Regions from separate parts of the Alkalibacterium indicireducens genome, predicted to be linked through region 3. Evidence: predicted binding sites of a transcription regulator. Region 3 holds the regulator's gene; each other region holds the start of a gene.

Region 1 (2,277 bases), on a different contig from region 3:
CTTGAACAGCTAAACCAAAAGCCATTCCTCCGATACCAGATTCAGCAAGTGGAGTATCACTGACGCGATCTTCACCGTACTTGTCGAAAAGTCCTTGAGTCGCACGGAATACTCCGCCGTTTTTACCTACGTCTTCACCGAAAACCAGGACTTTTTCATCACGGGCCATTTCCTGATCAAGTGCTTCCGTGATTGCTTGAATCATTGTAAGATTCGCCATGATTATTTACTCTCCTTTGCTTCGTATTTCTCAATCTGCTCAGTAATGTTCTGACCAGGCTCATTGTACATGTTTTTCAGGAAGTCTGAAATTTTCATCTTAGGAGCTTGATCTGCTTCTTTAGCAGCTTGTTTGATTTCTTCTTTAGTTTCTTCAATCAGTTTTTCTTCCTGTTCTTCTGACCATAGACCTTTTTCAGTCAGGAAGTTACGGAAGCGGATAAGTGGATCTCTCTGTTCCCAGTAGTCAAATGATTCCTGTTCACGGTAACGTGTAGGATCATCACCTGAAGTTGAGTGAGGGCCGAAACGTGACGTGATTGTTTCAATCAACACTGGTCCGTTTCCTGCAGCAGCCCATTCACGAGCCTGTTTAGTAACAGCATATACTGCAAGTGGGTCCATTCCATCAACTTGAACACCAGGGATACCTGCAGCAGCAGCTTTCTGAGCAAGTGTGTTAGCAGCAGACTGCTTCTCACGTGGAGTAGAGATTGCATACCCATTGTTTTGGATAAAGAATACGACAGGTGCTTTGTAACGTCCGGCAAAGTTCATCCCTTCGTATACATCACCTTGAGAAGATCCACCGTCACCAGTATAAGTGAATGTCACTTCATCTTCTTTCCCAGCCATTTTCTGTCCCACGGCATTACCCATTGCTTGAATAAATTGAGCACCGATAATGATTTGAGGTGGAATAGCGTGTAAATCTTCAGGATAGTTGTTTCCTTCTACATGTCCACGAGACCATAAGAAAGCCTGTGATACAGGTAGACCGTGCTGGATCAACTGAGGTACATCACGGTACCCAGGATAGAACCAGTCCTGTTTCTTAAATGCAAAATGACTTGCTAACTGAGAAGCTTCCTGCCCCATAGTAGGTGCATAGAAACCTAGTCTTCCCTGACGTGCAAGTGCCATTGAGCGATCGTGAAGAACACGTGACCACACCATTCTTCTCATTAATTCTACTAATTCATCATCAGATAAATCCGGCATAATGTCTTCGTTGACGATTTTCCCATCTTTATCCAGAATTTGAACCATCGGAAACGAAGCTTCGATTGTACTTAGTAATGCTTCGTAATCAACTGGTTGCTTTGCCATAGATTACCCATTCCTCTCTGTTTTTAAAGTTCAATATAACAGATAATATCCCCTGTTACATTTTAATCCATTCCTTTCTAAATCTATCATGATTCATGAATTAATGCAAGCGATATTCATGCAGTGTCGCAGTATAAATCCTTGATGTTAAAGCAATTACAGCCCATTGTGATAACTATAACAAACACGCTGTTATACTTTTCCCATACGATACCCTCCGGAACTCGATTAATTAAAGTAATACAGGCATTTTATCTGTTATATAAAAGAACTTAGAGCTATGTCTTTGTACCATTGGAAGGATAAGCAGCTTTTCGCATGTGAATCAGATCACTATTTATTATTAGAATACTTTTATTTTGACTATAGGAATATTTGAGGTGCGGGACCTATTCATATTTGTTAGAATAGGAAAAGAATAATAGCATTGGAGGTTATATGCGTGTTAACTATGAAAGATGTCATTAGAGAAGGACACCCTACTTTAAGACAAATTGCTGAAACAATTGAATTTCCTTTAGATCCTGAAGTAAAGTCGCTCGCAGAAGATATGCTTCAGTTTTTAAAGAACAGTCAGGACCCTGACCTTGCTGAAAAGTATGAATTGAGACCTGGAGTGGGAATCGCAGCTCCCCAGGTCGATGTATCTAAAAGGCTGATTGCTGTACATGTCCCTTCGGCAGATGAAGAAGACAGCACCCTCGAGTTCAGCGCTGTGATGATCAACCCTAAAATCATCAGTCATTCTGTCCAGCAGACTTGCCTGTCAGATGGAGAAGGCTGCCTGTCTGTCGACCGCGAAGTTCCAGGCTATGTCCCGAGACACAAGCGGATTAAAGTGGATTACTTTGACTTGGACGGAAAAAAACAGAGCATTCGACTGAGAGATTTTCCGGCAATTGTCGTCCAGCACGAAATCGATCACCTGAACGGCATCATGTTCTACGA
Region 2 (2,277 bases), on a different contig from region 3:
TTACGTTCAAAGTACACTTTTGGTGGAATCTTGAACCACTGCATATTGTTTGTACGTTTCGCACGTTTCTTCACATTGATTAAATGCATAGTACTGACGTTAGTTGACACTGAGTTTCCTCCAAACGATCCACATCCTAGAGTTAGGGAAGGGAGAAAAGCATTGTAGATGTCACCGATAGCACCTTGAGATGACGGTGCGTTGACAATCAGACGACCCGCTTTCATTCGACTGTCAAACTCGCTGATAACCTGGTCGTCGTTGGAATGGATAACTGCTGAGTGACCTAAACCACCATACGCAAGCATTTCTTCAGCACGTTTGATTCCTTCTTCAGAACTATTGACTTTGTAGGCAGCCAGTACTGGGCTAAGTTTTTCTCGTGAGAGAGGGAAGTCTCTTCCGACACCAGGGTATTCAGCAACAAGAATTTTCGTATCTTCAGGCACGTTAACGTTTGCCATTTTAGCAATCTGATATGCTGAGCGTCCCACGATATCCGGATTCAAGTGATTATCTTCTGAAACCATCAGCTGCTCCACTTTAATGCGTTCCTCTTTAGTCAGGAAGTGGCAGCCGTTGTCGATCATCTGTGATTTCACTTCTTCATATACTTCTTTATCAGCGATGACAGCTTGTTCAGAAGCACAGATCATTCCGTTATCGAATGTTTTGGAAAGAATCAGGTCGTTCGTTGCTCGTTTGACATTTGCAGTCTTTTCAATGTAGCAGGGGACATTACCGGCACCAACACCAAGAGCAGGTTTTCCTGAGCTGTAGGCTGATTTAACCATGCCTGATCCGCCAGTTGCAAGAATAGTAGCTACTCCGTCGTGTTTCATCAAAGTCTGTGTCGCTTCGACAGACGGTTTTTCGATCCACTGAATACAGTTTTCCGGTGCACCTGCTTTAACTGCTGCTTCGTAAACAGCACGTGCCGCAGCTGAACTGGATTTCTGAGCAGAAGGGTGGAAAGCGAAAATGATCGGGTTACCTGTTTTAATAGAAATCATAGATTTAAAGATTGTTGTGGAAGTAGGGTTGGTTACTGGTGTAACTCCGGCAATGACCCCGACCGGTTCAGCAATTTCAACTGTGCCTTCATGAACGTTCTCATTTATTACACCGATTGTTTTATCATGTTTGATGCTGTGGTAGATGTATTCTGAAGCAAAAAGGTTTTTGATAATTTTATCTTCATATACACCACGACCAGTTTCTTCTACAGCCAGCTTAGCTAAAGGCATATGCTGATCAAGAGCAGCCAGAGCCATTTCCTTCACGATGTTATCGATTTGTTCCTGATCGAGTTTGTACATATTATCGAGAGCTGCTTTAGCTTTCGTGACTAACTGATCGATATCTTTCTGTACATCTGTTACTTTATTAGTTTTGTCTAATACTTTTACCATAATGGGTTCCCTCCATTTAGTTAGTGAAGTATTGAGCAAGTTTAGATTAAAATAAGTCTTTCTCCAATTTTACCGTCTTATAAAGATGAAAAATGAAGAAAGCTTGTATGCTCAACACTTGGATTGTTTTTATCTTTTTACAAGCACATCATAACACAGTGAAATCGCTTGCTAGAAATTGAAATTGTGTCCATTTTGTAACACATTGTGATAAATTGAACAAGTGTAACGGGACAACCATCTCCTTACTAATCGTCATTAAATGTTCAAAGATTCACTTGTATAAAGTGAGCTAATGTGATAAAATGAACATGTATAAAACGTGAAAGACAAAGGAGAATCGACTATGGAAAAGCAACGCACAGATGAGATGACTTTGGAAACTTTATGGGAAGGGTTCAAAGGAAAGAAATGGAAAGATGCCATTGACGTCCGTAACTTCATTCAAAGTAACTACACACCGTACGATGGTGATGAGTCATTCCTTGAAGGCCCAACTAAACAGACGGAAGAGTTGTGGGAACAAGTGATGGATCTTAACAAAAAAGAACGTGAAGCAGGCGGAGTTCTTGATATGGATACTTCTGTTGTTTCAACAATTACTTCTCATGGACCGGCTTACCTGACTAAAGATAAAGAAAAAGTTGTCGGGTTCCAGACAGACAAACCATTCAAACGTTCACTTCAGCCGTTTGGCGGCATCCGAATGATGGAACAGGCTGCAGAATCATATGGTTTTGAAGTAGATCCTTATCTCTCTCATATCTTCAGAGACTGGAGAAAGACGCATAATGAAGGAGTGTTCAATGCATATACGCCTGAAATGCTAGACGCGAGACGCACAGGTGTCATTACCGGTCTGCCT
Region 3 (2,277 bases):
TTGTGTTAAATTACTATATATTGTGGGAATACCAATTAAAGGATGAACAACATGTCAGTTAATGATATTAATAAAAAAGCGGCTATTAACATGATCAGCCTGTTTCTTGCCGTACAGCTTGTTTCTGCTGTGATCCCTCTTTTCTTACCAGAAGATACAGGGATTGTCGGATTTCTCCTTCCATCCATGGTCCTGTTTTCATTAGGTGCCATCGGTATGATCGTGATCGAAAGAAGACAGCAGATGAAGTTTGAGTTTGAAGAACGATTCAGTAATAATACCGCCAGTATTCTTCTATGGGGACTGATAGGGATGTTTATTGCAATAGTCGTGCAGACTTTCGCAAGCATTATAGAAGTAAACTTTCTAGGCTCTTCTATGGAGTCAGAAAACACTCAGTTTATAATGGAAGTCGTCAGAAATTATCCGTTGTTTCTTCTCCTAGTTGGAATAGCAGGGCCAGTAATGGAAGAATTTGTTTTCAGAAAGGCAATGTTTGGTCTTCTGATTGATCGGATTGGCGGCATCGGAGCTGCAGTCATCAGTTCACTGCTCTTTGCATTCATTCACTTTGACGGTCTGCTCCTAGTGTACTCATCAATGGGACTGGTTTTTGCCTGGCTTTACTTCAAGACTAAAAACATATGGACACCAATTCTGGCACATTGTCTAATGAATGTGGCAGCTGTGCTGATCAACTTGTACTTTTCTTAAAAAACAAGTAGTTTAGAAAGGATTTATAATGACAGAAAAACAAATCATGTTTCAGATTGCCTTTAAGTATATATTCTTCCTGCTGTTCATGTTCTTTACGATCGATTCAGTCGCCAGCAGTGGATGGGGATTCTTCTCCTTCTTGTTTGCTCTCTTCGCTACAAAAGACTTTGTTCAGGGTACGAGGATGGCTGCAGCATATCTACGTATTAAAAAAAGCAAAAATAACAGCAAATAAAAAAGATCTTCAAAGCTTACGGACCAGATCAAGGTCTGCTTTGAAGATCTTTTTTTAATCATTGTAAAATAGGTCATTTAAAGGATTGTCATCTTCTTCAGGTTCAGCATTCTGATCAAAGTCCTGATAGTAATTGATGAAGTATATCAGCGTTTGCAGTTCATTGGTCAGGTCAACGTTGTGTACTCTGACTTCTTTCGGTACAGTCACACGTATTGGGGTGAAGTTCATAATACCTCTGACTCCACCTTTTACCAGCTTATCCGCCATCTCCTGGGCTATTTCAGAAGGTACTGTTAAAATCGCTACATCGATCTGCTGCATTTCAAGCTGATCGACCATTTCATTGATGTCATAGATAGGCACGCCCTGGTGGATCGTTCCAATCAGGTCATCTTTTACATCAAATCCGGCACTGATACGGATATTGTTGTTTCTGCGAAAATTGTAGTTTAATAAGGCTTGTCCAAGGTTACCCACACCAATCAATGCAACATTGGTCAAGCGGTCCTGGTTCAGTGTTTTACTGAAAAAATTCATTAAAGCTTCTACATCGTACCCGTAGCCTCTTTTACCTAAAGCACCGAAATACGAGAAATCGCGTCTGATCGTTGCACTATCCACTTTAACTGCTTCACTTAATTTAGCTGATGACACACGTTCTTTACCTGCCTCGTGTAGGAAACGCAAGTAGCGGTAGTATAATGGCAGTCTGCGTGCAGTAGCTTTCGGGATTTTCTTATCAGCCATTGTCATTCTCCTCGTCTCAATTCATTTAATAAACAGCTTCTCTGGATCTTATCAAACTTTTCCAAAGGGATATCTTATCTTACCTTGTGTATTCACAAACTTACATGAGATACCATTTTATATTATACCACTAATCCCTGTAAAATAAAGCATATAGGGTTTAAATTTGTTAAAGATTTCAATAAAATTCATTATTAAATCGTTTATTATTGAACAAGTTTTGGAGATTGTAAAAAAAGGAACAAGCCTAAAATCGTCCTATTTCTGAACCTTGCAGTTTTTTCAATTAGACTAGTCTATTCCTCCTCCTGTATGCTAAACTGTTAGATATTGACAGATGACTAGGTTAGAAAATGAGGAATAATATGATACTTTTACACACGCAAAAAATAGCAAGACATTTCGGTTCTGAAACTCTTTTCGATAATGTAAGCATGGAAATAAAGGAAAATGCCCGAATTGGTCTGGTGGGCAGAAACGGTGCCGGTAAAACGACCCTTCTCAATATCCTTTCCGGAAGAGAAGAACCGGATGAAGGGTTTGTTCATAGGAAAAAAGACTGCACCATCGGCTAC

The links. The regulator Rex, encoded in region 3, represses fermentation and respiration genes when NADH is low (regulators of the CRP and FNR family bind a similar motif). The targets are predictions, from matches to a motif close to TTGTGAANTANTTCACAA.
Region 1: pdhA (pyruvate dehydrogenase (acetyl-transferring) E1 component subunit alpha) is a predicted target of Rex. The motif match lies at 1,496-1,513, and genes of this name have one in related genera.
Region 2: adhE (bifunctional acetaldehyde-CoA/alcohol dehydrogenase) is a predicted target of Rex. The motif match lies at 1,618-1,635, and genes of this name have one in related genera.

Annotation. Positions count from the first base shown of each region.
Region 1 covers NZ_BAAADA010000102.1:9,977-12,253, reverse strand. Annotated here, with positions in the region: gene ABFX15_RS06255 (alpha-ketoacid dehydrogenase subunit beta) at 1-220, opposite strand, end outside; gene pdhA (pyruvate dehydrogenase (acetyl-transferring) E1 component subunit alpha) at 223-1,329, opposite strand; gene def (peptide deformylase) at 1,772-2,277, shown strand, end outside.
Region 2 covers NZ_BAAADA010000196.1:29,880-32,156, forward strand. Annotated here, with positions in the region: gene adhE (bifunctional acetaldehyde-CoA/alcohol dehydrogenase) at 1-1,412, opposite strand, end outside; gene pflB (formate C-acetyltransferase) at 1,759-2,277, shown strand, end outside.
Region 3 covers NZ_BAAADA010000088.1:26,146-28,422, forward strand. Annotated here, with positions in the region: gene ABFX15_RS05615 (CPBP family intramembrane glutamic endopeptidase) at 52-714, shown strand; gene ABFX15_RS05620 (DUF4305 domain-containing protein) at 743-952, shown strand; gene ABFX15_RS05625 (redox-sensing transcriptional repressor Rex) at 1,007-1,702, opposite strand; gene ABFX15_RS05630 (ABC-F family ATP-binding cassette domain-containing protein) at 2,068-2,277, shown strand, end outside.